3 regions of the Bradyrhizobium sp. WSM4874 genome follow, and region 1 is predicted to be linked to each of the others. Evidence: predicted binding sites of a transcription regulator. Region 1 holds the regulator's gene; each other region holds the start of a gene.
The links. The regulator LexA, encoded in region 1, represses DNA repair genes until DNA is damaged. The targets are predictions, from matches to a motif close to TGTTCNNNNTGTGTTCNG.
Positions count from the first base shown of each region.

Region 2: AC0L3P_RS12570 (ATP-dependent Clp protease adaptor ClpS) is a predicted target of LexA. The motif match lies at 6,214-6,231, and genes of this name have one in related genera.
Region 3: recA (recombinase RecA) is a predicted target of LexA. The motif match lies at 5,513-5,530, and genes of this name have one in related genera.

Region 1 is NZ_JBVVPR010000002.1:98,523-108,595, reverse strand. It holds gene AC0L3P_RS02830 (bifunctional diguanylate cyclase/phosphodiesterase) at 1-102, shown strand, start outside; gene AC0L3P_RS02825 (TetR/AcrR family transcriptional regulator) at 191-805, shown strand; gene AC0L3P_RS02820 (DMT family transporter) at 889-1,740, shown strand; gene AC0L3P_RS02815 (SDR family oxidoreductase) at 2,078-2,833, shown strand; gene AC0L3P_RS02810 (S41 family peptidase) at 2,915-4,252, opposite strand; gene AC0L3P_RS02805 (alpha-hydroxy acid oxidase) at 4,557-5,690, shown strand; gene AC0L3P_RS02800 (HAD family hydrolase) at 5,699-6,331, shown strand; gene AC0L3P_RS02795 (hypothetical protein) at 6,501-6,692, shown strand; gene AC0L3P_RS02790 (molybdopterin molybdotransferase MoeA) at 6,920-8,131, shown strand; gene lexA (transcriptional repressor LexA) at 8,308-9,009, shown strand; gene AC0L3P_RS02780 (hypothetical protein) at 9,472-9,906, shown strand.
Region 2 is NZ_JBVVPR010000009.1:202,710-212,782, reverse strand. It holds gene AC0L3P_RS12585 (rhodanese-like domain-containing protein) at 126-1,358, shown strand; gene serA (phosphoglycerate dehydrogenase) at 1,458-2,702, shown strand; gene AC0L3P_RS12575 (tannase/feruloyl esterase family alpha/beta hydrolase) at 2,780-4,441, shown strand; gene AC0L3P_RS12570 (ATP-dependent Clp protease adaptor ClpS) at 4,463-6,181, opposite strand; gene AC0L3P_RS12565 (MarR family winged helix-turn-helix transcriptional regulator) at 6,391-6,876, shown strand; gene AC0L3P_RS12560 (enoyl-CoA hydratase) at 6,888-7,658, shown strand; gene AC0L3P_RS12555 (methyl-accepting chemotaxis protein) at 7,778-9,859, shown strand; gene AC0L3P_RS12550 (dihydrodipicolinate synthase family protein) at 9,984-10,073, shown strand, end outside.
Region 3 is NZ_JBVVPR010000006.1:172,300-182,372, forward strand. It holds gene gcvT (glycine cleavage system aminomethyltransferase GcvT) at 1-657, shown strand, start outside; gene gcvH (glycine cleavage system protein GcvH) at 669-1,037, shown strand; gene gcvP (aminomethyl-transferring glycine dehydrogenase) at 1,294-4,158, shown strand; gene recA (recombinase RecA) at 4,350-5,438, opposite strand; gene AC0L3P_RS08910 (hypothetical protein) at 5,689-5,856, shown strand; gene AC0L3P_RS08915 (DUF2798 domain-containing protein) at 6,559-6,816, opposite strand; gene AC0L3P_RS08920 (hypothetical protein) at 7,085-7,291, shown strand; gene AC0L3P_RS08925 (DUF6894 family protein) at 7,478-7,711, shown strand; gene AC0L3P_RS08930 (hypothetical protein) at 7,720-7,974, opposite strand; gene AC0L3P_RS08935 (hypothetical protein) at 8,079-8,390, opposite strand; gene AC0L3P_RS08940 (PaaI family thioesterase) at 8,752-9,216, shown strand; gene AC0L3P_RS08945 (HdeA/HdeB family chaperone) at 9,329-9,622, opposite strand; gene AC0L3P_RS08950 (PilZ domain-containing protein) at 9,803-10,045, shown strand.

The DNA.
Region 1 (10,073 bases):
GCCGCAAAACCCGCCGACAAGGTGCTTGAGCTGTTCGCAGCTCATCGCAGCCGTCTCGCCCAGCGCGGCGGCAACGAAAGCCGTCGCCGCGAGGCAAGCTAGGGATCTACTTCCACACACGCGGGAACGTCAGCTCACGGGACAAGGGTGCCCACTTGGAATTATAGACCAATTGGTCTATATATCGGGAATGCGTCGCCAAATCCCTGTGCAGTTGCCCCGTGGCCGTCCCCGAAGTTTCGACGTGGAAGCCGCGGTCGAGCGGGCGATGGGCGTGTTCTGGTCGCGCGGTTATCACGCAACGGCCCTACCGGACCTTCTTCGTGCGACGAAGCTCTCGCGCGGCAGCCTTTATGCGGCTTTCGGAGACAAGCACTCGCTGTTCTTGCGTGCGCTTGATCGCTACATCGCCGATGCCCTGACACGCATGGATGTCGAACTCGACCCCCGCAGAGATCCGGTCGACGGCCTGCGCGCCTACCTCGCCGGCTACGTTGACCGAACGAGCGGCGCCAATGGCCGACGCGGATGCCTGCTGGTGGCCACAGCCATGGAGCTGGCTGGCCGTGACGCCGAAGTTGACCGCCGCATCGGGAGCTTTTTCAAAGCCATGGAGGCCAGGGTGGCTGATGCACTGTCCCGTGCGAAGGCGGCGGGCAAGCTGGCCGATGCCGTCGAGCATTCAAGTGCCGCGAAAATTCTCGTCTGTTTCGTCGAGGGGCTGCGCGTCGTCGGCAAGGCGGCATCGACGCGGATCACGTCACAAGCCACCGCTGACGCTCTCCTCGACCGCTTCATCAGGTAGACAACCGTTTTATCAGGTTTTCGGCCGCTTCCGCTGCTGGCGCGTCGAAATATAGACCGAACGGTCTTGAAAGGAAGAATGTCATGTCGGCCATCCAGATCGTCTGTGCGGTGGCCGTCCCCCTGCTCTGGGGTTACCAGTTCGTGGCCATCAAAGTGGGCGTTACGGAGTTTCCCCCTCTCTTCTTCCTCGCGCTGCGCTTTTTGGCCATCGCGCTGCTGCTCGCTCCCTTCGTCAAACGGCCCACGCGTCGGCAGCTCGGCCCGATCGCAGCAATTTCGCTTTTCCTCGGTGGGCTGAACTTCGGTCTCTTCTATGTCGGCCTCGGGCTCGGCTCGGGCAGCATGTCGGCCGTCGCCTATCAACTCGCCACGCCCTTCACGGTCCTGTTAGCTTGGCCGCTGCTCGCGGAGAGGCCATCTCTCACCACTTCCGCTGGAGTAGTGCTTGCATTCGTCGGTGTGGTCATGTTGGCGGTGGAGCCCGGCGTGTCCGCAAACACGCTTCCACTGCTGCTCGTGGTCGGGGCAGCCTTTGCATTCGCGATATCCAACGTCTTGACGAAACGCTACGGGCCTTTTGATCCCCTGATGTTGATGGGGTGGTCCTCGCTGCTCACGGTGCCGCAAGTCATGGTGATGTCGCTGCTCCTTGAACATGGACAACTCGCGAGCCTCGTTACTGCGGATGGACGTGGTTGGCTGGCGCTCGCCTACACGATTTTTATCGGGGGAATTGTCGGGTTTGGCCTATGGTTCTGGCTGATCGGGCGTTGCTCCATGGGCCGCGTCGCACCCTTCGGTTTGCTGCTTCCAGGGTTCGCCTTGACGTCCAGCGTGATGTTCCTTGGCGAACACATGACCTCAAAGTTGATTTTCGGCGGGCTGCTCGCGATCTCCGGCGTCGCCATCACACAGTTGAGACCGAGCGCTTGATTAATTTGAACGGCCATAGCTCTTGAGCCGTCGGCCCGTGAGGACTTGACCGTGGTGACCCGCCAAGCTATCCCGCCCTCGCAGCTCCTCTGGCGCTGCCGTAGGCGTTACCGTCATCCAACGCGTCCTTTGTCGAGAGGATCCCAGCTGGGAGATCTCGATTCACGAGACGCCACGGTCATGCCATCACGCTCCCAGCTTGCGGACGCTTTCCCGTTCAAGACGTCATTTCCGGCACGGCTTATCCGCGCCTGGATGTTGCTGTCGCGCCGGATAGCTCGCCGCCGGGGTTTTCCTGGATTGCCGTGGCCTTCACCTCCACCGAAAGGCAGCAACCATGAAGATGACCGGCAACACGATCCTCATCACCGGCGCCACCAGCGGCATCGGCCGCGCACTGGCCGAGGCTTTCCACGACCGCGGCAATCGCGTCATCGTTACCGGGCGACGGCAGTCCTTGCTCGATCAGATCACCGCTGAACGCCCGGGCCTGATCGGCCTGACGCTTGACCTCGCCGATCCCTCAAGCCTGCCGCGCCTCTCGGCCGAGATCCGCGCAAGCTTTCCCGAGCTCAACGTGCTGATTGCCAACGCCGGCATCTCGCGGCCGGAGGACATAACGGCAGACGGCTGGGATGCCGCGGACGCGGAAGCCATCGTCGCGACCAACATTCTGGGCGTGCTACGCGTCACCGCGGCGGTCCTGCCGCTCCTGAAAGGGCAACCGAACGCGACGATCATGGCGACCAGCTCGAACCTCGCCTTCGTGCCGCGCGCCGACTTCCCGGCCTATTGTGCCAGCAAGGCGTTCCTGCACTCCTGGCTCCAGTCGCTGCGGCATCAGCTTCGCAAGATCCCCGTCGAAGTGCTGGAGCTCGCACCGCCCTATGTGCAGACCGGGCTCACAGGCTCGCAACAGGCGAGCGATACGCGCGCGATGCCGCTTCCCGCCTATATCGCTGAGGTCATGCAATTGCTGGAGTCGCGGGTCCATCCCGGCGGCGAGGTGCTGGTCGCGCGCGATCGCGCCCGGCGCTGGGCCGAGCGCGACGGCTGCTACGAGGCCACCTTCGCGGCCATGAACCCGAGCTGACACAGCGTCCCGAAACAAGTTCGCCCGGGAACGGCTATCCGTTCCCGGGCGATCAATACCTTACCGTCGCGAGGACCTAGGCTAGTTCGGCACCGCAGCCTTCAGCGCCGGCTTGGCGGCGACGGCATTTGCGGTTTGGCCATGCAGGAAGTCGTAGGCCGTATGCAGGGCCTTGTCGTCTTTCGCTTCCGGCGGGACATAGGACTGCGATCCGGTCTGCTCGGTGCCATCGGCCGCCTGGAGATGGCCGCGCATCTGGGACTCCGCCATGGTGTCCATCCGGCCCTTCAGCTCGGGCGGCACGTCCTGGAGGATCTCGATGTCGGGCGCGATGCCCTGGGCCTGGATCGAGCGGCCCGAGGGTGTGTAGTAGCGCGCCGTGGTCAGCGCCAGCGCGCCGTTGCCGGTGCCGAGCGGAATGATGGTCTGCACCGAGCCCTTGCCGAACGAGCGCGTGCCGATCAGCGTGGCGCGCTTGTGGTCATGCAGCGCGCCGGCCACGATCTCCGAGGCCGAGGCCGAGCCGCCATTGACCAGAACCACCAGCGGCTTGCCCTTGGTGAGGTCGCCACCATGCGCGGTGAAGCGCTGGGTCTCTTCCGGATTGCGGCCGCGGGTCGAGACGACCTCGCCACGCTGCAGGAACGCGCTCGACACCGACACGGCCTGGTCGAGCAATCCGCCCGGATTGTTGCGCAGGTCCATCACGTAGCCCACCAGCTTCTCCGGCGGAACGTCCTTGGAGATCGATGCGATCGCCTTCTTCAGGCCGTCGGTGGTCTGCTCGTTGAACGAGGTGACGCGGATATAGCCGATATCGCCATTCTCGACGTGGAAGCGCACGGGGCGCACATGGATGATCTCGCGCTTGATCGCGACGTCGAGCGGGGCGTCGGCCCCCTTGCGCACGATCGTGAGCTTGGTCTGGGTCTCGACCGGCCCCTTCATCTTGTTGACGGCCTGCTCGAGCGTCATGCCCTGCACGGCATCGCCATCGATCTTGCTGATGAGGTCGCCCGACATAATGCCGGCCTTGGACGCCGGCGTGTCGTCGATCGGCGAGACGACCTTGACCAGCCCTTCCTCCATCGTGACCTCGATGCCGAGCCCGCCGAACTCGCCGGAGGTGGTCTCCTGCATCTCGGTCCAGGCCTTGTCGTTCATGTAGCGCGAGTGCGGATCGAGCGAGGTCACCATGCCGGTGATCGCGCCTTCGATCAGCTTGGCATTGTCGGGCTTCTCGACATAGCTCGCCTTCACCCGCTCGAACACTTCGCCGAACAAATTGAGTTTGGAATAGGCGTCATCCGCCCTCGCTGCCGCCCGTGCCGCCCATACGCCGCCATGCGGACTGGCTACCAAAAGGGTCAGACACGCTCCAGTGAGCGCGCCCAGTGGAAACAGCAGGGTTTTCCGCATGGATAGGCTGGCCTTTTTGCTTCGCGGTTCGGTGGGGCTGGGGAGCCGCCATCCAAATGGCGATCCAGCCTGCTTCTCACAATACCATTCCGGTTTCTTCAAGGCCGGGATGCCACGCCGGCGGGTACCCCGTAAAAATCCCTTCGTCCGGACCTAAACTTTCGGCAACGTTGGAGGACCCGGTATGAGCGCAGCGGGACGGCCGGCCGGCCCACGCCTTGCAGCCATGCCATTTTAGGATGGTTTTGGCGACGCGGACGGGTTAGGCGATGAGGTAAGGCTTCAAATTCTCGGGAGGATAACAATGAACGAAGCACCCCGCATCCAAGCGGAAAGGAACGTCGAGCTCGGCGCCAGCACCGAGCCGTTCCAGAATCTGCATGAATTCATCCGGAAAGCGCGTTCCAACCTCAACCAGAATGCCTGGGATTATATCGTCGGCGCGGCCGAGACCGAGACCACGATGCGTCGCAACCGCATGGCGCTGGACGAGATCGCCTTCCGCCCGCGCGTGCTGCGCGATGTCCGCAAGGTCACAGGTTCGGTCGAGCAGTTCGGCCGCAAGATGCGCCTGCCGGTCGTGCTCGCCCCCGTCGGCGCGCTTGAGATCTTCGACCCGGATGGTGCGGCGAGCGTAGCGCGCGCCTGCGGCACTTTCGGTGCAGCGCACATGCTCAGTTCGGTGTCCGAGCCCGGCCTCGAAAAGACCGCCGAAGCTGCGCCCGACGCGCTGCGCCTCTACCAGCTCTACGTGCGCGGCGACGACGCGTTCGTCGCCGACGTCGTCAGCCGAGCCGAGAAGAATGCCTATGCCGCCTTCTGCCTGACCGTCGACACCGCTCATTACAGCCGTCGCGAACGTGACATCGCCAAGCGCTACGTTCGCGAGAGCCGCCTGCGCGCCACCGGCGGCGATTACCAGAAGGGTCTGGAGTGGCGGACGGTGAAGATGATCAAGGACAAGTTCAAGATCCCGCTGATCCTCAAGGGCATCGCGACGCCGGAGGACGCGCTGATCGCGATCGATCACGGCGTCGAATGGATTTACGTCTCCAACCATGGCGGCCGTCAGCTCGATCACGGTCGCGGCGCCATGCATGTTCTGCCCGAGATCGTCGCCGCCGTGAACGGCCGCGCCAAGATCATGGTCGATGGCGGTGTCTGTCGCGGCACCGACATCGTCAAGGCGATCGCGGCGGGCGCCGACCTCGTCGGCATCGGCCGGCTGCAATGCTGGGCGCTGGCGGCGGCCGGTGAAGCCGGCGTGGCGCGCATGCTGGAGCTGCTCGAGGACGAAGTGCTGCGCTGCCTCGGCCTCTTGGGTGCGACCTCGTTCGCCGAGGTCAACAAATCCTGCCTGCACCAGGCGACCGCAACCAACGCGCCCAGCGTGTTCAGCGCGTTTCCGCTGTTCGATCACGAGCCATATCGATACTGAGTGAAAGGATGCAGGTGACATCGCTCTCTCCCGGCAGCGCGGATGCGCTTCTGTTCGATCTCGGCCGCGTGGTGCTCGATATCGATTTCTCCAAGGCCATCGCCTGCTGGTCGGGACATGCCGGCTGCAAGCCCGAATCCCTCGTCGCGCGCTATGTGCGGGACAGCGAAGCCTATCGTTTGCACGAGATGGGGAAGATCAGCGATGAGGACTATTTCGCCTCATTGCGAGCCTCGCTCGGAATCGGCATTTCGGACGCGCAGTTCCTGGAAGGCTGGAACGCGATTTTCGCCGGCGAAATGCCTGACATCGCCGAGCTGCTGCCGCGGGCAGCGAAGCAGATGCCGCTCTACGCTTTCTCCAATACCAACCGGCCGCACGTGGACCATTTCTCAAGGGAATATGCCGACCTCCTCGGCCATTTCCGCGAGCTCTATTTGTCGTCCAGCATCGGCTTGCGCAAACCGGATGCGGAGGCCTTCGACCACGTCATTGCGGCGATCGGCGTACCCGCCGGGCGCATCGTGTTCTTCGACGATCTTGCCGAAAACATCGAGGGAGCGCGGGCGCGCGGCTTGACGGCCGTGCATGTGACTTCGCCGCGTGACGTCGGGAACGCATTGAAGGCATTGGGCATTTGACGAGGAGCCCTTGTCGCGAAACCCACGGCGGCACGGCCCGACGGGACCAATTTTGAAGGAATTGAGGAACCCGATCACTTTGTGCATTTTTGTACAGAGTTCCGGGAACGGAATACCGCCTTCCGGACTCTTAGAGTCCGTTGGGACTTCTACGGACGGATGCATCATCGTGCTGGGCAAAACCTACCTCACCAAGCAAGCCTCTCTTCTTCTTGAATTCGCCAGGACAACTTCAGATTCGGACCTTTCCGCCAAGCTTGTGAGCAAGGCCGCCGACCTGAAATCCCAAGCCGATCCGCTACCCGACAAGGATCAAGGACCCAAGGCGCCCGACGTAACTCCCGGGCAGGCAGGGAGCTGATCGGTACAGGCCGGGGGGCGCACGTCGTTCTCGTCTTACCATGACCACTCTCCTGCCGATCTGTCAGGTTCTTCGGATCATGCCGCGACGCGCTTGATCCTGCCTTCCGGAACAATGTGAAGCGGCGGGATGACTGCGCTCGCTCAGCCGTTTTTGCCTCTGCGCCCGCGCTCGGCTAGAAGACTTGCGGAACATTCGCCCGAACGTGCCGAGCAGGAGTTTTCGCCGTGGCCTTGATGCCGGTTTCTGACGCGCTTGCCGCGGTGCTGGCGGGTGCAGAGCCGCTGCCCGAAGAAATGATTTCCCTCGACGAGGCCTACCATCGCGTGCTCGCGCGTGACGTCGCGGCGCGACGCACGCAGCCGCCGCAGGCGATGTCCGCGATGGACGGCTACGCGGTGCGCGCGGCCGATGCCGCGACGATCGATTCGGAGCTCACCGTCATCGGCGAAGTCGCGGCAGGCCGACCGTTCGCGGGGACGGTCGGCGCCGGCGAGGCCGTGCGGATCTTCACCGGCGGCGTCGTTCCCGGTGGCGCGGACGCCGTCGTGATCCAGGAGGACACGGTCGCCGCCGGCAAGCGTATCACGATCAAGGAAGCCGCGATCGCCGGACGGCACATCCGTCCCGCCGGCGTCGATTTCCGCGAGGGCGACGTGCTCCTGCGCAAGGGAAGCCGTCTCACCGAGCGCGACCTCGCGCTCGCCGCCGGGATGAACCATCCGCGCCTTGCCGTTTTCAGGCGTCCGAAGGTCGCGATTCTCGCCACCGGCGACGAGCTGGTGATGCCGGGCACCACGCCCGGTCACGGCCAGATCGTCTATTCCAACGGCTACGCCCTGCACGCGCTCGCCCGCAGCGAGGGCGCCGAGACCATCGACCTCGGTATTGCCGCCGACACGCTGGAGGCCACCACCACCGGCATCCGCCGCGCCCGCGAGAGCGGCGCCGACATCCTGATCACGACCGGCGGCGCATCGGTCGGCGACCACGATCTGGTCCAGCAGGCACTGAGGGACGAAGGCATCGCGATGGCGTTCTGGAAAATCGCGATGCGGCCAGGCAAGCCGATGATGCACGGTCGGCTCGGCACAATGGGTGTGATCGGCCTGCCGGGCAATCCCGTGTCGTCCTACGTGTGCGCTTTCCTGTTCCTGGTGCCTCTGATTCGCGCCCTGTCTGGCCGTTCTGTGATTCACCATCGCCGTGAAAGCGCCGTGCTCGGCCGCGACGTCGGCGCCAACGACCAGCGCGAGGACTATCTGCGCGCGCATCTGGAGGAGCGTGACGACGGCACACGCGTCGTTCTTCCCGTCAATCATCAGGACTCTTCGCTGCTTGCGAATCTCGCTGCAGCACAGGTACTTCTCGTGCGCGCTCCGTTCGCGCCGAAGGCCGAAGCTGGCACGGCTTGCGAAGTGCTGCGGCTCCCCGTCTGAGCGCCTCGGCAACGCGCGTTCCGCGAACTTTGCTCTGTTCACGGTAAATTAAGCAGTTGCGGAACATGTATCGAACATATAGTGTCCGTTCATGATTTGTTTCGAGCATGTAGCGGCTTATTGCCGAATTCAGCGTCTCGGAATCGGACGACATCAACCGGGGGACTTTGGTCGAGATGTTAACGCGCAAACAATACGAGCTTCTGCGGTTCATCAGTGAACGTCTGAAGGAAAGCGGCGTGCCGCCCTCCTTCGACGAGATGAAGGATGCGCTCGACCTGCGCTCGAAGTCAGGCATCCATCGCCTGATCACGGCGCTCGAGGAGCGTGGCTTCATCCGACGCCTGCCCAACCGCGCCCGTGCGATTGAAGTCATTAAGCTGCCGGAGCTCCAGGCAGCCGCAGGCAGCCGGCGCGGCTTCACGCCGAGCGTCATCGAGGGCAATCTCGGCAAGGTGCGTGCGAGCTCCAGCCTGTCGGCTGACGAGGGCGAGCGTCCCGTCGCGGTGCCGGTGATGGGCCGCATCGCGGCCGGCACGCCGATCGAGGCGTTGCAGACCCGCAGCCATACCATCAGCGTACCGCCTGACATGCTCGGCTCGGGCGAGCATTACGCGCTCGAAGTGCGCGGCGATTCCATGGTCGAGGCCGGCATTCTTGACGGCGACATGGCACTGATCCAGCGCAACGAGAGCGCCGATACCGGCGACATCGTGGTGGCGCTGATCGACGACGAGGAAGCGACGCTGAAGCGCTTCCGCCGTCGCGGTGCCTCGATCGCGCTCGAGCCCGCCAACGCGGCCTATGAGGTCCGCATCCTGCCGCCCAACCGGGTGAAGATTCAGGGCAAGCTGATCGGGCTTTACCGGAAGTACTGATACCGGAAGTGCTTCATACCGGAAGTGCTTGGCGCCTCGCGCGCTTCCACCGGCATCGCCGGTCAGAGATTGGAGCGGATCATCGTCCGCTCCGGCTGGATAGTCGTTCTGGTTCTGCACAGACTATCCTGCCCCTCCTCCGGCGCTGGCTCCTCGCGACGCCCACGGAAACGGCACCGCTTCAAACAGCACCGCTTCGCGGCTCGAGTGTTCGAGGAAACACCGGCCAGCGATCAAGTTCGACCGTTGCAGACAAGCCGGCAATGTTCGCGCATGCGCCTCCCGAATGCATCGCAACGGGCTTTGTTCCTATTGAATTCGGGAAAGATAATGTGATCGCGGCTTGCAGAAGCCAGCCGCAGATTTGCCCACAACCAAGCAGAGCGTTCGTGCTTCCACTCTGATAGAGGCCTGCGCCTCGATAAGAGACGCGGGTAGCTATCCCAGCATGAGGAGCACCCGATGTGTGACTACAGCCTGCATGCCGTCGCGTCGCGCCCCGCCGAAGTCGGCGAGACGATCGTCACGACAAGCTTCCGCGGCACCTCGACGCGCGGCTTCGCCTCCGCAGCCGATCCGTCTGTTGCCGTCTGCCTGCTGCCAGGGACGGAGCTCGCCTTCGCCGACGACGTCCGTTACGACAATCGCTGGATCTGGACGCGCACCATCAATTCCCGCGTGGGCAAGTTCGGCAAGATCGATCCGCACATTCCCGACCGCCATCATGATGCGATCGAATTCCCGGACGGCAAATATGTGCTGGTGACGCAGCTCGTCGAAGGCCAGCGCGCGACCGTGCTGCAACTGCCGGTAACTCAGTCGGTGGCCGAGCGCGAGCACAAGGCGCAGATCGTCGCCGACCGGCCGCCGACCGTCACGCACCTGCCGATCGGCTGACACAGCCGCCTCCGGCTACGAGGTCGGGGGTCAGGATTGAATTGCCATCGCCGGCCGCGGCCGGCGAGATGGTGTGGCTTGCGTCCGCGAAATCCAATCGGATGGACCAAGCCCTTGCACCTCTCCGCCGCACGAAGTTTGAGCCGCCCTGCCTGAAGTTTGAACGT
Region 2 (10,073 bases), on a different contig from region 1:
TAGGATCTTCCTCCTCGAACAAGATGTGTCTGACAAGGGCTACCGAATTTGAATGTACGCGGCATGGCTAGCCAATGCCGCAACAATGGTTCAAAAGCTCATGGTCACTTCCCAGAGTTCATGCCATGAAGCTTCCGACCGTCACCCCCGCCGATATCCGCCGCGCGTTGCTGTTGCGCGAGGAGATCGCGCTGCTCGATCTCAGGCACGAGGCTGGCTTCGCGACGGGACATCCGCTGTTCGCCGCCAATTTGGCCGCCGATCGGATTGCGATCGAAGCCGAGGTCAGGCTGCAGCGCAAAGATGTGCCGATCGCGCTCTATGACGATGGCGAAGAACTGGTCACTGCCGGCGCCGAGCGCCTCGCGGCTCTGGGCTACACGAACATCTGCGCGCTCGATGGCGGGCTGAAGGCCTGGCGCGAAGCGGGCTATCAAATCTTCGAGGACGTCAACTCCTACTCCAAAGCCTTTGGCGAGCTGGTCGAATCGCGCAGGCACACGCCCTCGTTCAGTGCCGACGAGGTGGCAAAACTCATCGCGGACAAGGCTAACATCGCCATCCTCGACGTCCGCCGCTTCGACGAATACGCCACCATGAACATTCCGGGTTCGGTCAGCGTGCCCGGCGCGGAGCTGGTGCTGCGGGCAGGGCAGGCGGCACCCGATGCCGAGACCACCATCATCGTCAATTGCGCCGGCCGCACCCGCTCGATCATCGGCACCCAATCGCTGATCAATGCCGGCGTGCCGAACAAGGTCCGGGCGCTGCGCAACGGCACCATCGGCTGGACGCTGGCGCGGCATACGCTCGACCATGGTGCCGACCGGCGTGGTGCGATCGGGTCGTTCGAGGGCGGCCCGGCCAATGCCCGCGACGTCGCCTATCGCGCCGGTGTGCGCCACATCGGCGCGAGCGAGATGGCTGCGCTTGTCGCGCAGACCGATCGCACGCTCTATCGCTTCGATGTGCGTGACGCCGAGGAATATGCCGCCGGCCATCTCCCGGGCTTCCGCCACTATCCCGGCGGCCAGCTCGTCCAGGAGACCGACATGGCGGCGCCGGTACGCGGCGCGCGCATCGTGCTGACTGACGACAAGGGCGTCCGCGCCGACATGACGGCGTCCTGGCTCGCGCAGATGGGCTGGGAGGTCTATGTGCGCGAAGGCGGCTATGACGGCGCGCTCGAAGTCGGTCCGCCGCACGTCCTGCCCAGGCCCGACCCCGCCCACCGCTACCGCCGCCCCTATGAAGGCACCGGCGTCGACGAGCGCGCGATGCAGGCCTATCTCGACTGGGAATATGGTCTGGTCGAACAATTGCGTTTGGACGGAACGCACGGGTTTTACGTGATCTGACGACCGCCCCGCCATCTTCTCCCCGTATCCGAACCCTATTGTGCTGCGCATCCCCCGCGGTCTATGAGCTGCGGCGAAGCTGTGACCCACGGAGATTTCATGCCAGCCCCAGGCCAAAGCCCTGAGCGGAACGCGAAGGCGCTGCTGCTCGAAGGCGTCAACGACAGCGCCGTGGACCTGTTCAGAACGGCGGGCTTCACCAATGTCGAGCGCCTGACCAAGGCGCTGGACGGCGAGGATTTGCGGCGGGCGCTCAAGGGCGTGTCATTGCTGGGCATCCGCTCGCGCACCCAGATCACCGATGAGGTGCTGGAGGCGGCCGACCAGCTTCTCGCCGTTGGCTGCTTCAGCGTCGGCACCAACCAGGTCGATCTGCTGGCGGCGCGCAAGCGCGGCATTCCGGTGTTCAACGCGCCGTTCTCCAACACGCGCAGCGTCGCCGAGCTCGTGATCGGCGAGATCGTGATGCTGCTGCGGCGCATCTTTCCGCGCTCGGTGTCGGCCCATGAGGGCGGCTGGGACAAGTCGGCGACCGGTAGTCGCGAGGTGCGCGGCCGCACCCTCGGCATCATCGGCTACGGCAATATCGGCTCGCAGCTCTCGACGCTGGCCGAGGCGATCGGCATGCGCGTGATCTATTTCGACCGCACCGACAAGCTCCGCCACGGCAACACCGAGCCGGTCGAGAAGCTGGAAGAGCTGCTGGCGCAGAGCGACGTCGTCAGCCTGCACGTGCCGGAGACGCCGGAGACATCCGGGATGATCGGCGAGAAAGAGCTGCGGGCGATGAAGCCCGGCTCCCTCCTGATCAACAACAGCCGCGGCACCGTCGTCGATCTCGATGCGCTGGCGGGAGCTCTGCGCGACGGCCATCTCGCGGGTGCCGCCATCGACGTGTTTCCGGTCGAGCCGTCCTCGAATTCAGACCGCTTCAATAGCCCGGTCCAGGGCCTCGGCAACGTCATCCTCACGCCGCATATCGGCGGCTCGACCGAGGAGGCGCAGGAGCGCATCGGCGGCGAGGTAGCGCGCAAGCTGGTCGATTTTTTCATCACCGGCTCGACCACGGGGGCGGTGAATTTTCCGGAGGTGCAGTTGCATCTGCGTCCCTCCGGCGCGCGCTTCAGCCACGTCCATCGCAACGTGCCCGGCATGCTGCGCCGTCTGAACGAAGTATTCCTCCAGCGCGACATCAATATCGCCGCGCAATATCTGGAGACCTCCGGTGACCTCGGTTACGTCGTGCTCGACGCCGACCTCGGGGGCCAGGATTCAGGCGCGCTGCTTGCGCAGATCCGCAGCCTCGAGGGCACCGTCGGCGCGCGGCTGGTGTTCGAGCACTAGCACTGCATTGACGACTGGCCGCAGGGCGCCTTGAATGCGGCCTGCTGGCGGAACGAACAGAAACTCAGGGGGAAACGATGGCGCAAATCCATGTGAAGCTGTGCGCATTGCTGGTGGGCGCAGCGGGCGCGCTGGGCGCGAATTCCGCTTCAGCGGTGACGCTGACTGAGGATGCGGACACCGTCTGCAAGGGCCTCGTCGGCGGCGCTGACGCCGTGAAGATCGATTCGGCAACGTTGCTGGCGCCCTCGCAACTGGCCGTCGCCGAACGCGGCCCGACGCCGTCGGGGCGCGTCACGCCCGCCAATCCCGGCTTCTGCAAGCTGCTCGGCCACATCGATCCCACCGATCCCAAGGCGCCGCCGATCAGATTTCAGGTCAATCTGCCCGTCGAATGGAACGGCCGCTCGCTGCAATATGGCGGCGGCGGATTCAACGGCGTGCTGATCACGGGCCTGGCGCTGCCGCCGGCCTACCCCTTCGACAAGCCGTCGCCGCTCGCGCGTGGCTTCGTCACCTACGGCACCGATTCCGGTCATGAGTCCAAGCCGGGCGAGCCGCCGCAATTGTTCGCGCTCAACGACGAAGCCTTCGAGAATTTCGCCCATCGCGCCTACAAAAAGGTGCGCGATGCCGCCGTCACGCTGATGCAGCGCGCCTACGGCAAGAGACCTGAGAAGATGTACTTCATGGGTTCGTCCGAAGGCGGCCGCGAAGGCCTCACCATGGCCCAGCGCTACCCCGATGATTTCGACGGCATCTTTGCCCGCGTGCCCGTCATCAACTGGGTCGGCCTGCAGCATGCCGGCACCCGCTCGGGTCTCGCGACCATGGGTGACGGCTGGATCAATCCGGCGCAGGTGAAGCTCGTGGGCGATGCGGTGCGAGCGGCTTGCGACAAAGCCGATGGCTCCGATGACGCGCTGGTGCAAGACCCCGTTTCCTGCAAGGCGGCCTTCAAGGCGGAGACGCTGCGTTGCGCGAGCGGCAAGACCGGCGATCAGTGCCTCACCGACGCGCAGATCAAGGCGATCGACACCCTGCATGCGACCTACAAATTCCCGTTCCCGCTTGCCAACGGTCTCGATGATTATCCGGGCTGGGGCGTGTCGGGCGAGGACACGCCGGCGGTTGGCCCGACCGGCGGCTGGGTCGCGTGGTGGCTCGGCACGGCGCCTCCCGCGCAGCCGCCCGCGCCCAATAACGGCATCGCCTGGATCTACGGCGCCGGCGGCATCCAATACGTGTTCGCACGCGATCCCAAGCTCGACGTGACAACGTATAAGCCCGAACAGCACAAGGCGCGGCTGCTCGAGGTCTCCAGCCTGATGGACTCCACCAACCCCGACCTCAGCCGCTTCCGCGCCCGCGGCGGCCGGCTGATCGTGCTCGAACACATGGCCGACTACGCGCAGAGCCCCTATGCCGGCATCCGCTATTTCGAGAACGTCGAACGCAAGCTCGGCAAGGCCGAGACGGCCGAGTTCGCGCGGCTCTACACCGCGCCCGGGGTAGACCATGTCGGCTCCGGCGCGCCGGCCAATGTCGACATGCTGAGCGCGCTAGTCGACTGGGTCGAAAAGGGCAAGGCGCCCGGCGACCTCGAAGTCGCCGAGCAGAAGGTCGAAGCGCCGTCGTTTGCGACGCTTCGCGCGCTGCCGCTGTGGCGCTGGCCGGCCTGGCCGCACTACAAGAGCGGCCCGGTGACGGAGGCGTCGAGCTTCATGTGCGCGCCGTAGCAGGCACGCCACTTCGGAGCGTCAGCCGGTTGCCATGGCTTGCGCGCCGCCGAGCAATTGCGCGTTGAGCCGGCCGCCGGAGAACAGCATGTCGTCGAGCGCCTCGTCGATATCGGCGGAGATCACGGTATTGCCGCCGTCCCGCGCGATGCTTCCTTGCGCCAGCCGCCGCATCAGCTCCTTGATGAAGGCGCAACTCGTGCCCTGGCTGCGCCGGGCCGCTTCGGCGATGACCGCGTCCTCGATTGGCAGTCCCTTGCCGTAGAGCCGGACCAGCTTGCCGCGGCCGGTCTCGTCGGGTAGCGGCACTTCGATGGCTTGATCGATGCGGCCGGGGCGACCCGCGAGAGCTCCTTCGAGGTCCTCCGGCCGGTTGGTGGTCAGGACGAACAGGATGTCGGCATCTTCCTTCAGTCCGTCCATCTCGTTGAGCAGCTTGTTCAGCATGGATTCCTCGCACGGCCCCATGTCATCGCGGTCGCGGGCGATGAGATCGACATCCTCGATCACCACCATCGACGGCTGGAGCAGCCGTGCCAGGCTCATATAGGCGCCGAGCAGACCGATCTGCTCCGCCGTGATGATCAGCGTTGTATGCCCCGGCAAATGCGTTGCGAGATAGCGGATCGTGTGGGTCTTGCCGGTGCCCGGCGGCCCGTACAGCAAGACGCCTTTGCGTGTCGATTGGCCCAGCCGGCGCAATTGGTCTCGGGTGTTGACGAAGGTCAGAACGTTGCGATCGAGCAGCCGCAGGGTCTGCTCCGGCAGGATCACCTCGTCGCGCGCGACCTGCGGCAAGCGATGCACCGTGATGCCGCGCGAGCGACCGCGATAGTCGGAGTCGGCGTCGAGCGACAGGATCTTGCCGCGATAGGTCCGCGCAGCCTGTACGGCTTCTTCCAATTCATTGAAGCATTGCTGGACGAGAGCCGCGCCTGCGGAACCTGAAGGCACCAGGATCTCGATCCGAATTCCGGGCTCGCGACTGTATTCGCGGTGTGCGCAGAGCAAGACCGCATAGCGGAGATGATCCTGCTCACACAGCCATAGTCCGTTATCCAGACACTTGACCGGGCTCTTCTCGCCTACGTCGACGTCGGAATATTGCAGTGGGGCAATCGCGATCGCATAGCGGCCCTCCTTGAGCAGTCGTGGAATCGACAGCGTTTCGTAGCGCTGCTCCTCGTTCAATCCCACCAGCCGGATGGCCTTGCCGAAGAGCCGGTCGACCGCGGCCTGGAGATCGACCCGCATGTGGCCGGGAAATTGGCGGATCGTGGTCACGAGCTTGCTGCGCGCCGTGGTGGCAAGGTGCCAGTCGAGAACGTCGCAAGCAAAGTCGAAATCTTCCTCTTGTTCGTTCGAGGGCTCATCCGCCGCACGCATGCAGTCGCTGCACAGCCAGACCGTGCGGCTGCCGATACGCACGTCCATCTGTCCCTCCGGCTTGCCGCAGAGTTCGCAAGGAGTCGTGACCGCCTCAAGCGTGACCTGCAGTTGATGGCCGGCCAGGCCGATGGATTGTTGCGCAGATTTGAAAAGGGCTTCGGCGACGGATTGGGGGTAAGGTCCGCAAACCGCCCTTTCCTTCTGCTCGATCTGGGTGATCAGCGCGGTCGCTTCACGGTCTGATTTGCCGAAAACCTGCCGAAGCAGATCCATCACGAATTGGTCCGGCGTATCATCGTCATTATGAATTACGAGCTGGGTCGGCTGGTTCGGGCCACGCATACTGTTCATCACGAAAGTCTCCGGGACAATCTATGATTGAATAGAACGAATAGGGAACACAAAACGAGGCAACCGTCAAGCGTTGCGGCGGCACCTAATTGCGATTGGTGGGTGAGGTCCTGGTGCGCCGGTGCGGCCTGTTGCTCGACGACTGCCGCGGTACATCGATCCACCTGCCGTCCTTTGACATTCCGAGCCGCTTCGATTATCTATTTCGCATGCGAAATAAGGAGGCCGGCGCGGGGCATCATCGGCTGATCTACCTGCTGAGCGTTGCACAGCGGCGCTTGCAGCGCTGGATGGCGGCGCAGCCTTCGAGCGAGGTCACGCCGGCGCAGGCAGGGCTTCTGTTCATTCTCGGCAAGCAGGACGGCGTGCTCATGGGTGAGGCGGGCACGGCGCTCGATCTGGGGCCGGCCGGCATCTCCGGCCTCGTCGACCGCACGGCAGCTGCAAAGCTGATCGAGCGGCGGGCCGATCGGGAGGACGGGCGCGCCTGGCGCGTCTGGCTGACGCCGAAGGGCCGTGCAGCGCTCGCACAGGCAAAGGCCAACGCGGCACAGGTTAACGCCGCGTTGACGGACGGATTCACCAGTGCGGAGATCGATATCGTCGCGCGCTGGCTGACCAGCATTCAGGACAAATTTCCAAGAGAGCTTTCAAGAGAACTTCCAACAGAGCTTTCGCGAGATCCAGAGGAATAGAGGAGAGACCCATGACCGAGCACGTCCGGATCGAGAACAGCGGCGGAATTCTCACACTCACGCTGGCGCGCCCCGACAAGAAGAACGCGCTGACGGATGCGATGTACGGCAAGCTCGCCGATGCCATCGAATCCGCCGAGTCCGATACATCGGCCCGCGTGATCCTGATCCGTGGCGAAGGCGACATGTTCACTGCCGGCAACGACGTCGGCGAATTCGCCGCGGTCGCAGCGGGCAAGTCGGAAGGAAGCCGCAACGTCGTGCGCTTCATCCAGTCGCTGGCGCGGTGCACCCGGCCTTTGGTCGCCGCGGTGCAGGGCCGCGCCGTCGGCGTCGGCACCACGATGCTGCTGCATTGCGATCTCGTCGTGCTTGCCGACAACGCGCAATTGTCGACGCCCTTCGTCAGCCTAGCGCTGGTGCCGGAAGCCGCCTCCAGCCTGCTGATGCCCGCGCGCATCGGTTACGCACGGGCCTACGAGATGTTCGCGCTCGGCGAGACCGTGCCGGCCAAGTCCGCGCTGGAATGGGGGCTCGCCAACCGCGTGGTGCCGCTCGACAAACTCGATACCGAAGCGCTCGCGCTGGCGCAGCGTCTTGCCCGTCAGCCGGCCGGCGCGCTCACCGCCACCAAGAAGCTGATGCGCAATGGCGAGGCGCTGGTCGCGCAGATGAATGCCGAAGGCGAGCAGTTCGGACTGCGCCTGCGCACCGCCGAGGCGCGCGAGGCCTTCACGGCGTTTGCGGAACGCCGTCCGCCGGATTTCACCAAGGTTGCGTGAGATCCGGGGCTGCAGGAAGGCTTGTCGGGTCGGAAACTCACGCCAATTCGATTAAAACCTTAACGGAACATTGGCATGTCGCGGGCAAGGTGACGCTAGAAAGCGTAGGCCCCGACACCATGGCAATGTTTAAGAAATCGGTAAGTTCGCTCCTGCTGACCTTGATGGCCCTGCTGGCCGCGGGTGCGCTGGCGTCTACGGCGATCCAGATGGTCGGAGCGTTCGGCCGCTACAGCGACAGCCTCGAGACCGCGCGGCTTGCCGCCGCCGACAAGGCGATCTTCCATGGCGTGCTGGCGCTGCGCAACAATCGCGGCGATGCCCAGAGCGCGATCCTCGGCGAGGATGATCCGCGTGCCAAACTCGAGGCGGCGGAGAAGGCCGAGCAGGGCGGCTATGACGCGATCGGCGCCGCGCTTGCCACCGTCGACTTCGCCCGCCGCGACGAACTCTCTGGCACATTGAAGCAAGGCTGGAGCGCCGCCTCCCCGCAATTCCAGCTGTTTTACGACGAAGCCAAGCGCCCGCGCGCCGAACGCAAGATCGAGCGGACCAACTCCTGGTACGATGCCGTCACCAAGGTGATCGAGACGGCCAACCTCGCCTCCACCGCGGTGTCGAACCGTGCCTGGATGGACGACCCCTTCATCGCCCGCATGATCCAGGTCCGGCGCTTCGCCTGGCAGGTGCGCGATCGTTATGGAATCCATTGTTCGTCCCTTCGCTCCAACGTCAACAGCAGCAAGCCGCTCGACGACGCTCAGAAGCGATCAGTGGCGCAATGGGATGGCACGATCACCTCCGGCTGGGCGGGCATGGCCGAGTTGCTGGCTGCGCCCGGCGTGGCGGCGGAGCTGGTGACGGCCGCGACGGACGCGAAGACCAAGACCGACGGCGCCCTCAAGCAGATAGGCGAGCTCACCAAGAATTTTGACGGCAGTGGCAAGCCCGCGATGCCCGCCGCGGAATGGAATACGCTTTGTCAGTCACCCTTCGCGTCCATCGTCGCGGTGGCGAACAAGGCGCTCGACCAGTCGATCGTCCGGGCGGAAACGGTACAGGCCAAGGCGCTCACCAATCTCGTCGTGCAGTCGCTCGCGTTCCTGCTCGCGCTGGCCGTGACCCTGACCGGCGTCTACGTGGTCCGCAATCGCCTCATGCGCCCCGTGCGCGCCATCCTGGATGCGATCGCCAAGATCAGCGCCCGCGACTACGCGACGCCCGTCCCGCAATCCAGGTATCCCGACGAGTTCGGCACCATGGCGGCCGCGCTCGAAAGCCTGCGCGAGAGTGCCGCGACCGCGGAACGCCTGGGCCGGGAACGCGAAGCGCAGCAGGCGCTGCAGCTCGCCCGCTCCGGCACCGTCGATGCGGCTTGCCGCAGTTTCGACGACACCGTGCAAGCCGTCATTCACAGCGTTGCCGCGTCGACGAAGGAGCTGGATGCCACCGCGACCGACGTGCGCTCGCTGGTTTCGGAATCGAGCAGCCAGACCGCGGCGGTCTCGTCCTCCGCCGAACAGGCCACCAACAATCTCGAGACCATCGCGGCCGCGACCGAAGAACTCTCGGCGTCCGTCGGCGAGATCTCCGCGCAGGTGCAGGCCAGCGCCCGCGAGGCCCGCGAAGCCGTGTCGCAGGCAGCGCAGACCAATGCGACGGTCGAGATCCTCGATCAGACAGCTGGCCGCATCGGCGAGGTCGTGAAGATGATCAACGCCATCGCAGGGCAGACCAATCTGCTGGCGCTGAACGCCACCATCGAAGCCGCGCGCGCGGGCGAGGCCGGTCGCGGCTTCGCCGTGGTCGCCGGCGAGGTCAAGAGCCTCGCCTCGCAGACGGCGACGGCGACCGAAGAGATCTCCCGCCAGGTCGCGGAGATCCAGGGCGCGACCGGCCAGGCGGTCACTGCCATCCGCGCGATCGGCGGCGCGATCAGCGGCATCGACGAGAAGATGACGGCGATCGCCGCCGCCGTCGAGCAGCAGCGCGCGGCCACCACCGAGATCTCCCGCAACTTCCAGCAGGCCGCGCAGGGAACCCGCGAGGTCACCGACACCATCGGCAGCGTCGCCAGGCTCAACCAGGAGACGGGCAATGCCGGTTCGGTCCTGTCGGTATCCGTGACGAAAATGTCCGCCGACGCCGATCGTCTCCGCGTAGCGGTCGAGAGCTTTTTGGGCGCGGTGAGGACCGCATAACTTCGACAATCTTCCGTCCCACCGTCGCGCGATCGGCATTGCCGCCGATGCACGCGGCGGCTACATCTGTGATGCTGCGCGAGCGTTGCGGCACATGTAAGAGATATCAGGGATGGAGAGTTCGATGCCGGTCACGCCCCAACACAAGGCCCAGCGCCCCTATCGCGGCGTGTTCCCGGTCGCACCCACCATCTTCGACGCGCGCGGCGAGCTC
Region 3 (10,073 bases), on a different contig from region 1:
TCCGCGCTGGCGAAATTATGTGCAGAGGCGCCCGCCATGAAGTTCATGGATTCCGACCCGCACAAGGTCGCCGGCCTCGACTGCTTCGTCTCGCGCTCCGGCTATACCGGCGAAGACGGCTTCGAGATTTCGGTTCCTGCAGGCGATGCCGAATGGCTCGCCAGGGCCCTGCTGGACAATCCCGACGTCATGCCGATCGGGCTCGGCGCCCGTGACAGCCTGCGGCTCGAAGGCGGGCTTTGTCTTTACGGCCACGACATCGATACCGCGACCACGCCGGTCGAGGCCGCACTGGAATGGTCGGTGCAGAAGAGCCGCCGCACCGGCGGCGCACGCGCCGGCGGCTTCCCGGGCGCGGCAAAGATTCTGGCCCATTTCGATCACGGCGCATCCCGCCGCCGTGTCGGCCTGCGCACCGAGGGCCGCGCGCCGGTGCGCGAGGGCGCGCTGCTGTTTGCGGACGCGACCTCCGGCGAGCCGATCGGAAAGGTCACCTCGGGCGGTTTCGGCCCGAGCCTGAATGCGCCGGTCGCGATGGGCTACGTGCCCACCGCATCGAGCGCGATCGACACAAAGCTCTTCGCCGAGGTGCGCGGCCAACGCCTGGCCGTGCAAATCGCCGCCATGCCCTTCGTGAAAAACACCTACAAACGCTGAGGACTAAGAAAATGACCACGACGCTCTACTCCTCTGACCACGAATGGCTCGCGATCGACGGCGATGTCGCGACCGTCGGCATCACCGACTACGCGCAGTCGCAGCTCGGCGACGTCGTGTTCGTCGAATTGCCCAAGCTCGGCCGCACGCTGAAGAAGGCGGAAGCCGCCGCCGTCGTGGAATCGGTCAAGGCCGCATCGGACGTCTACGCGCCCGTGACGGGCGAAGTGCTCGAGACTAACGCTGCGCTCGCCGCCGAGCCCGCGCTGGTGAACTCGGCTGCGCAAGGCGCGGCCTGGTTCTTCAAGATCAAGATTGCCGACAAGAGCGAGCTCGGCGGCCTCATGGACGAGGCGGCGTACAAGGCCCACACGGCGTGAGGAGGCGAGCCATCTCCACACACTCACCTGTCATGCCCCGCGAAGGCGCAGGGCTACCGCATGAGAGTGTACGCGATGTTTCCACAACGTCATGGCCGGGCTTGTCCCGGCCATCCACGGCCTTCGCGCGGCACCAAGAACGTGGATGCCCGGGACAAGCCCGGGCATGACGAGTTTGTGGCACGGACGTGCCATGCGATTACCCCCGCGCCTGCGGGGCACGACGACGACAGATGACCTGAAGCGAGGACCCATGATGACCGCGCACCGCAAATCCAACGGCGACACCACCAGCTTCGTTCGCCGCCACATCGGCCCCTCGGCACGCGACGTCACCGCGATGCTCGAGGCGGTCGGCGCGAACAGCGTCGATGCGCTGATGGCGCAGACGCTGCCGGCCTCGATCCGGCAGGCCGCCCCGCTCGATCTCGGCAAGCCGCTCAGCGAAACCGAGGCGATCGCGCATATGGGCGAGCTCGCCGCCCAGAACGAGGTCTTCACCTCCCTGATTGGCCAAGGCTATTCCGGCACGATCTTGCCTGCGGTGATCCAGCGCAACATCTTGGAGAACCCGGCCTGGTACACAGCCTACACGCCCTACCAGCCCGAGATCAGCCAGGGCCGGCTCGAGGCGCTGCTCAACTTCCAGACCATGATCTGCGATCTCACCGGGCTCGACGTCGCCAACGCCTCGCTGCTCGACGAAGCCACCGCGGCGGCGGAAGCGATGGCGCTCGCGGAGCGGCACTCGAAAGTTGAAGCAAAAGCCTTCTTCGTCGACAAGGACGTGCATCCGCAGACGCTCGCGGTGATGCGCACCCGCGCGGAGCCCCTGGGCTGGACCCTGGTCGTCGGCGATCCCCTCACCGATCTCGACAAGACGGACGTGCTTGGCGCGCTGCTGCAATATCCGGGCAGTTCAGGCGCTGTGCGCGACCTCAGGCCTGCGATCGCCAGCCTGAAGGCCAAGGGCGCGCTCGCGATCATCGCCGCCGATCTCCTCGCCCTGACACTGCTCGCCTCGCCCGGCGAGCTCGGCGCCGACATCGCGATCGGCTCTGCCCAGCGCTTCGGCGTGCCGATGGGTTATGGCGGGCCGCACGCGGCCTACATGGCGGTGCGCGATGCGCTGAAGCGTTCGCTGCCCGGCCGCATCGTCGGCCTCTCCGTGGATTCGCGCGGGATGCCTGCCTATCGCCTCGCGCTGCAGACCCGCGAGCAGCACATCCGCCGCGAGAAGGCGACCTCCAACATCTGCACCGCGCAGGTGCTGCTCGCGGTGATCGCCTCGATGTATGCGGTCTATCACGGCCCCGAAGGCTTGACGCAGATCGCGCGCAATGTGCATCGCCGCACGGCCGTGCTGGCTGCAGGCCTGCGCAAGCTCGGCTTTGCGCTGCAGTCCGACAGCTTCTTCGACACACTAAGCGTGGACGCCGGCGCGAAGCGTGCCGAGATCGTCGCGCGCGCGGCCGCCGAGAAGATCAATCTCGGTATTGGTGAGAGCGCTCTGCGCATCGCGCTCGACGAGACCACCACGCCTGCGACGGTGGAAGCGGTATGGCGCGCCTTCGGCGGCCAGCTCGCGTATGCCGAGATCGACGCGACCACGCGCGAGGCGCTGCCGGAAGCGCTGAAGCGCGCGACCTCCTTCCTCACCCACCCGGTCTTCCATGCGCATCGCTCGGAGACCGAGATGCTGCGCTATATGCGCAAGCTCAGCGATCGCGACCTCGCGCTCGACCGCGCGATGATTCCGCTCGGCTCGTGCACCATGAAGCTGAACGCGACCACCGAGATGATGCCGCTGACCTGGCCGGAATTCGGCAGCCTGCACCCGTTCGCCCCGCGCGAGCAGGCGAAGGGTTACTACGCGCTGTTCGCGCGGCTGGAAAAATGGCTGTGCGACATCACCGGCTATGACGCGATCTCGCTGCAGCCGAATTCGGGCGCGCAAGGCGAATATGCCGGGCTGCTCGCGATCCGCGGCTATCACGCGGCGCGTGGCGAGACGCATCGCAAGATCTGCCTGATCCCCTCCTCCGCCCACGGCACCAATCCGGCCTCGGCCGCGATGGTCGGCATGGACGTGGTGGTGGTCGCCTGCGAGAAGAACGGCGACGTCGACGTTAACGATCTCCGCGCCAAGGCCGAGAAGCATTCGAACGACCTCGCCGCTGTCATGATCACCTATCCCTCGACCCATGGCGTGTTCGAGGAGCATATCCGCGAGATCTGCGACATCGTGCATGGCCATGGCGGCCAGGTCTATCTCGACGGCGCCAACCTCAATGCGCAGGTCGGCCTTAGCAGGCCCGGCGATTACGGCGCCGATGTCAGCCATCTCAACCTGCACAAGACCTTCTGCATCCCGCATGGCGGCGGCGGCCCGGGCATGGGCCCGATTGGCGTCAAGGCGCATCTCGCCCCGTTCCTGCCGGGGCATCCAGCGGCGAACGGGGATGTGCCGGTCGGCCCAGTCTCGGCAGCGCCGTTCGGCTCAGCCTCGATCCTGACCATCTCCTACATCTACATCCTGATGATGGGCGGCGAAGGCCTCAAGCGCGCCACCGAGATCGCGATCCTCAACGCCAACTACGTCGCGGCACGGCTCGATGCGCACTTCCCGGTGCTCTACAAGAACGAGAAAGGCCGCGTCGCGCATGAGTGCATCGTCGATCCCCGCGCGCTGAAGACGACCTCAGGCGTCACCGTCGACGACATCGCAAAGCGCCTGATCGACTACGGCTTCCATGCGCCGACCATGAGCTTCCCGGTGCCGGGCACGCTGATGATCGAGCCGACCGAATCGGAATCCAAGGCGGAGCTCGATCGTTTCTGCGATGCCATGATCGCGATCCGGAAGGAAATCGCCGAGGTCGAGGCCGGCCGCTTCAAGATCGAGGCGTCGCCCTTGCGCCACGCCCCGCACACCGTGCACGACATCGCGGACGACGATTGGAAGCGCGCCTACACCCGCGCCGAAGGCTGCTTCCCCGCGGGCACCTCGCGCACCGACAAATACTGGAGCCCGGTCGGCCGCGTCGACAACGTCTATGGCGACCGCAATCTGGTGTGCTCGTGCCCGCCGGTGAGCGATTACGCGGAAGCGGCGGAGTAGGAATAGGGCGCGACCAATGAGCGGCTCTCGCGATCCCATCGCCACAGCCGCTCGTTTGTCAGTTCAGCTTCTTAGGATGGGTAGAGCGAAGTGAAACCCATCACCCCACACAAAACGAAACAGGCGCCGAAGACGTCGGCAACTCAACGTCCTCAGCGCCCGCTCCTCGCGAAAAACTTTACTGTTGAAGTTTACTCGTCCGCCGGCTCCTCGCCGTCGGCATCACGCTCGGGGCTGCCGGCGAGAATCTGCTCGGCGATCAGGCCGGAGTTCTGGCGGATCGAGGTTTCGATCTTGGCGGTAATGTCGGGGTTGGCCTTCAGGAACGCTTTCGAATTCTCGCGACCCTGGCCAAGGCGCTGGCTGTCATAGGAGAACCAGGCGCCGGATTTTTCGACGATGCCGGCCTTGACGCCGAGATCGAGGATCTCGCCCATCTTGGAAACGCCCTCGCCGTACATGATGTCGAACTCGACCTGCTTGAAGGGCGGCGCCAGCTTGTTCTTGACGACCTTGACGCGGGTGGTGTTGCCGACCACTTCGTCGCGCTCCTTGATCGCGCCGATGCGGCGGATGTCGAGGCGGACGGAGGCATAGAACTTCAGCGCGTTGCCGCCGGTGGTGGTTTCCGGCGAGCCGTACATCACACCGATCTTCATGCGGATCTGGTTGATGAAGATCACCATGGTATTGGACTTGTTGATGGAGGCCGTCAGCTTGCGCAGCGCCTGGCTCATCAGCCGAGCCTGCAGACCCGGCAGCGCATCGCCCATCTCGCCCTCGAGTTCGGCCTTCGGCACCAGCGCCGCAACCGAATCGATCACCAGCACGTCGACCGCGCCGGAGCGCACCAGCGTGTCGCAGATTTCCAGCGCCTGCTCGCCGGTGTCCGGCTGCGAGATCAGGAGTTCGTCGATGTTGACGCCCAGCTTGCGCGCATAGACCGGGTCGAGCGCGTGCTCGGCGTCGATGAAGGCGCAGATGCCGCCCTTCTTCTGCCCTTCCGCCACCGTGTGCAGCGCCAGCGTGGTTTTGCCCGAGGATTCCGGCCCGTAGATCTCCACGACGCGCCCCTTCGGCAGGCCGCCGATCCCGAGCGCGATATCGAGCCCGAGCGAACCCGAGGAGACCGCCTCGACATCCATCGAACGGTCGTTCTTGCCGAGCTTCATCACCGAGCCCTTGCCGAACTGCCGCTCGATCTGGGAAAGCGCGGCGGCCAGAGCTTTACTCTTGTCCATGGAAGATCCTTCGACGATACGCAGGGCAGTGGTGGACATTGGGTCGTGCTCCTTATGGCGAGGATTCGCTAGAGGGACAAACGGCTGGCGAGGCGGCGCGGCGATAAAATCAATGTACCCTATTTGTTCTAGGTTCGCAATATGTTCTTTTGCGGATTTTGGTGCTGCCTGACGCGCATCAAAGACGGATGATCCGCGCGCCGTCAGAATTCCGTAATCCTGCGGCACCGAACCTTTCGCGGCCTGCGGTCTTCTCTTGGATGGGACCGCAACTCTGGGGACCTTAGTCATGACGAACAACACGCATCACGATACGAACCGGCGCAATCCGCTGCTGGAGGCGGCGCGGGAAGAGATGATCAAGTTCGAGCGCAAGGAAAACGAGTTCCGCAAGAAAGATCGCCAGGAGCGTGCCGCCGAGCTCCATTTGCCGCTGGACGCGATCAAGGTTCATTAGGCAACCACGACGAGGGCTTTAGGGGCTGACCGAGGCCGCCTGCCGGCTCGGGCAGGTGGTGGCGGGTTCGCCAGCGGCAACGCGCCGGTGACGATGCCGAAGCGTCCGCCCGCTGATCTCAAGGAATCGGTACGGGAATCGGGATTCGCATGGCCTGTGGAGGCGGGTCCGAGCTCGTATGGTATCCCAATACTACCAGTAAATCGTTGATTGGACGATGGAATTTGTAGGCGGGCTACTGTGCATGGGGTTGTTTTCGCGTTTTTGAAAGGCGCGCATGGGCCTTTCGACCCCGAGCCGTGTCCCGGCACCCAACACCGCCTACAGCAGAACCAGCAACCCGATGCCGATCACCAGCACTACGAAGCCAGCCGCCGTCGCGGCGGCGAATGACCGCTCTACGTTGTCCATGATGCCACCCCGTTGCCGGCACGCCACGTTTCCCCCATGGCAGCACCGTCGCTGCGGAATCTCGCCTGCGGTTGTGTCCTGAGTTGTGCGAACGGATGTCGAAATTGGGACCGGTGCAGGACCAGTGTGCGGCCCCGAGCTCTGGGCCTTCGCTGCCGCCGTCGCCTTGTCAGGCTGTCGTAAGCTGAGCCGGCTATGGTCCCCCGGCTATGGTGTTGCAGCCCAGCACCTCAGCCTCCAATAACCTTTTCCCCGCTTGGCTCTCCAAGCGGGGTTTTTTCATGCCGGTTTTCATGCCGGCCGGCCGGTTTGCGAACCGCCCTCCTCCTGCGTCAGCCGCAGCGAGAAGGCGCGGATTGCAGGCGCCGCCAGCAGCACGATCGGCAGCATCGCCGCCCATGCGATCAGCCACGACACCAGCCAATGCGCGAGGAACTCCAGCGCGTTCCCTGCGGGAAGGCTGGCGATGCCCGCGGCGACCAGCGAGGTCAGTCCGGACTGGATGATTCCGAACACGAAATGAGAATAGCGGCGGGGAATGCCCAGCATGATGCGCCCATGTTCCTTAGCCTCATCGGGCCAAGCAAGGCACATGCCGCCGCGCGCCGGACGACGCCGTTGCCCGGTCCAGGAACTCTGTTCATGGCCGGAGAACCACGGGAGAGGCCTCGCGCCGCCGCCGGGCGGCCGGCGCTTTTCGAATTTCGATTTCGTATGTTTCGGAGCGCGTGCGCTCGCGAGATAGCCGTGAGCGATCCGGGGCTTACCGACAGATTTAGCTTCCCCTGGAATATTATGCCGCCCAGCATTGTTTGCAGTGATGGAAGTGAATCGTGGGAGAGGCCATGAATCACAGGGGCGTCGAGTTCACCGTCGCCAAGACGGCACTTGGCAGTGGCAGTTCCGGATCGGCGAGCAGATCAAGACCGGCAGGACCGAGACCAAGATCGATCTCTTGGCGATCCGGCGGGTGCAGCTCCGCATCGATCGGGAGCTGAAGGCGATCGGGCGCGAAACCGCCTGAACGGCCGGACCGAGATCGTCGGCGGGATGGCGCCCCTGCGCGCTGCAGCCGCCATGACAGCAGGGCGCGCGGCGTCCATGGGGGCTATTCCGTAGCCGCCCGGAATTGATCTGCCGATGGTTTGGGATTGGACTGCCGCGATTATGGCCGTGGGGACTGAGCCATCAGGCGCGATCGGTGCGAACCATGCCGCTCTACTTTTTTCGAATCCGGAACGGCAGCTATTCCGGCTGTGCCGACCAGGCGTCGGAATTTGCAAATCGCGATTTGGCCTGGAAGGAGATGACCAGCGTCTGCGCCGACATGGCCGCCGGCATCGCCCGCAAGCTCCAGGAAAATTCCGAATGGCACATGGAGCTGCTGGACGAGGCTAAGGAGCCCGTGTTCCGGATCCGCATCACATCCGAAACCTTCGAATAGGGGCCGGCCTAATCCGCGCTGGGCAGGCGCCGCATCGTGAATTCGATGTCGCCGCCGGGCAGCTCGCGCCAAGTCTCGACCGCGCTCATATAGCCGGCCTTGGGGTAGCGGGCGAAGAAAGCCTGCGCCCTCTCCCGCGCCGCCGCGCGCGGCAGCGTGAAGGTCTCGCGCAGATAGCCGTCGCCGGCCGTCGCGCCGGGCTTGCCGCCCATCTTGCGCCGGCGCGCCATCCGCTCGGCGAGATCCCGCGGACGATCGGCCATGTTCTGCCCTCCTCGACGCAATACGCTCCCGCGCAATGTAGGAAGCAGGCCGATCAAAGAGGAGTCCCGGCCGGAGGCATCAGCGGCCTCCGACGAGGAGAAGGTCAATTGGCAGTCGTGCCGGATTTCTTCTTCGGCGCACCAGTTGCGGCCGACGCCTTTGGCGCCGTCGGCTGTTTCGGCGGGTCGGAGCGCATGCCGCCCCAGGGATCGTTGGAGGCCTTGGAGTCCGGAATCTTCTTCAGCGTTTCCTTGTAGGCCTTCTCACGCTCGGCTTCCGCGGCCTTCTCCTCTGGAGTCTTGCTCGGACCGTCCTGCAGCAAGTTGATATTGGGCATTTGCGCATAGGCCGGTCCCGCCAGCACGGTCGGTCCGGCCAGGACAGCCAGCACCGCGGCCATACGGAAAAGCTTCATCATTGACTCCTTGATTATCCATGGCGGCGCGGATCGTCCGCGCCTTGTCACCCCTGTCATTACCGCAAGGGCCGCTCGACCCGCTAGAGCCGGTCCGATCTGCACGATTTCGGCGCGTGGAGCCAGTCGTCCCAGATCGGGCCGCACCTGGTGCACCCGTTCAGCAACAGGCCGAGCCCGGCCAGACAAAACACGAGGACATACCGACGCAACATCACCCACCCATACCCGCTCCATGGCATCATACCGGGCGAAGTCAGGCATTTTCAAGCCGACGGGACCCGCGGCAGACCGGGTGACTTTGCCGCGCCGGTCTGCTCGCAATGCCGAACATCCGGCAATACAGGAGGGAACGACAGCAATGCCATCGCAGCCAGAAGCCGAGTTCGGCATCACGGAAGCCCGACGCATCCTCGGCGAGGTCTTTGCGCCCTGGGTCCAGGATCTCAACCTCTCGGTCGAGCGCATCGAGCACCTGCCGCCGCCGGACGTGCCGGACTGGCAGCCCGCAGCGCTCCTGCGCATGCCGTTCTCGGAACGGCTGTGCCGCAACGGCGGCGTGGTCTGCGGCCAGGCGCTGATGGCGCTCGCCGACACCGCGATGGTGATCGCGAACCTCGCCGCCAACCGCGGCTATCGTCCGATGACGACGGTCGACCAGACCACGCATTTCATGCGCGCCGTCTCCTCGTCGGACGTGCTGGCCGACGCCCGCGTGGTGCGGCTCGGACGCACCATGAGCTTTGGCCGGGTCACGCTGCTCTCGGCCACCGACAACAAGCCGGTGGCGATGGTGTCCAGCGCGTTCGCGATGCTGCCCGGGTGAGCATCATCCGAAAACAAAAAAGCCGCGGGAGCGCAAAGCGCACCGCGGCTCTCGATGGCGTCATGTCGAGGAAACGCGATGGCGATCGCGCTTCGCACGGCCACGCGGGAAATTACTTGCCGAGCACTTCGTCGGCCGCGGTGACGATGCTGACGTTCGGATTTTTTCCGCAATAGCTGCCGAACTTCTTGGCGTTCTCTACGAACACGTCGGTGTCGAAGATCGCGTTGTCCTCGTCGCCCTTGTACCAGCCGTCCATCCAGGTCAGCACCATCTTGATGGTGTCGTCGCCACTATCGAGGAACTGCTTGCAGCTCATGGTCGCGAGATCGAGCTTGGTGGCGTGGGCGGGCATGGACGACAGCGAGAGCGCTGCGGCGAACAGAAGCGAAAACGTGGTCTTCATCAATATCTCCATCGGCGCGTAGCGCCACAAAAAGAAGGGCTCGGGGAAAGTCGGCGGACTGACCTCCGCTTCGACGTCGTAAACGAAGTCTGAAGCGCTATGCAAGTAGCGCCAGTATTGAGTTTAGTTCAACGTAATTTCTATGCACTACTTCACAAACATCATTATGGATTAACGCGGATGATCGAGAAGCGTGCGGCGCAGCGTTACCGTGTTTTCAAGGGTGGAAAGATCACCTTTGAGAATTGCGGCATCACATGCACGGTGCGAAACATGTCGGCGAACGGTGCCGCAATCGACCTCGACGCCCTCGTCACATTACCGCAATCGTTCACGCTCGCGATCGCGCGCGACAATTTCGTGCGGAAATGCCGCACCGTCTGGCGCACCGAGCGGCGCATCGGCCTCGCTTTCGTACAGTAGTGCATATGATGTGAATGATCGTTCGCAT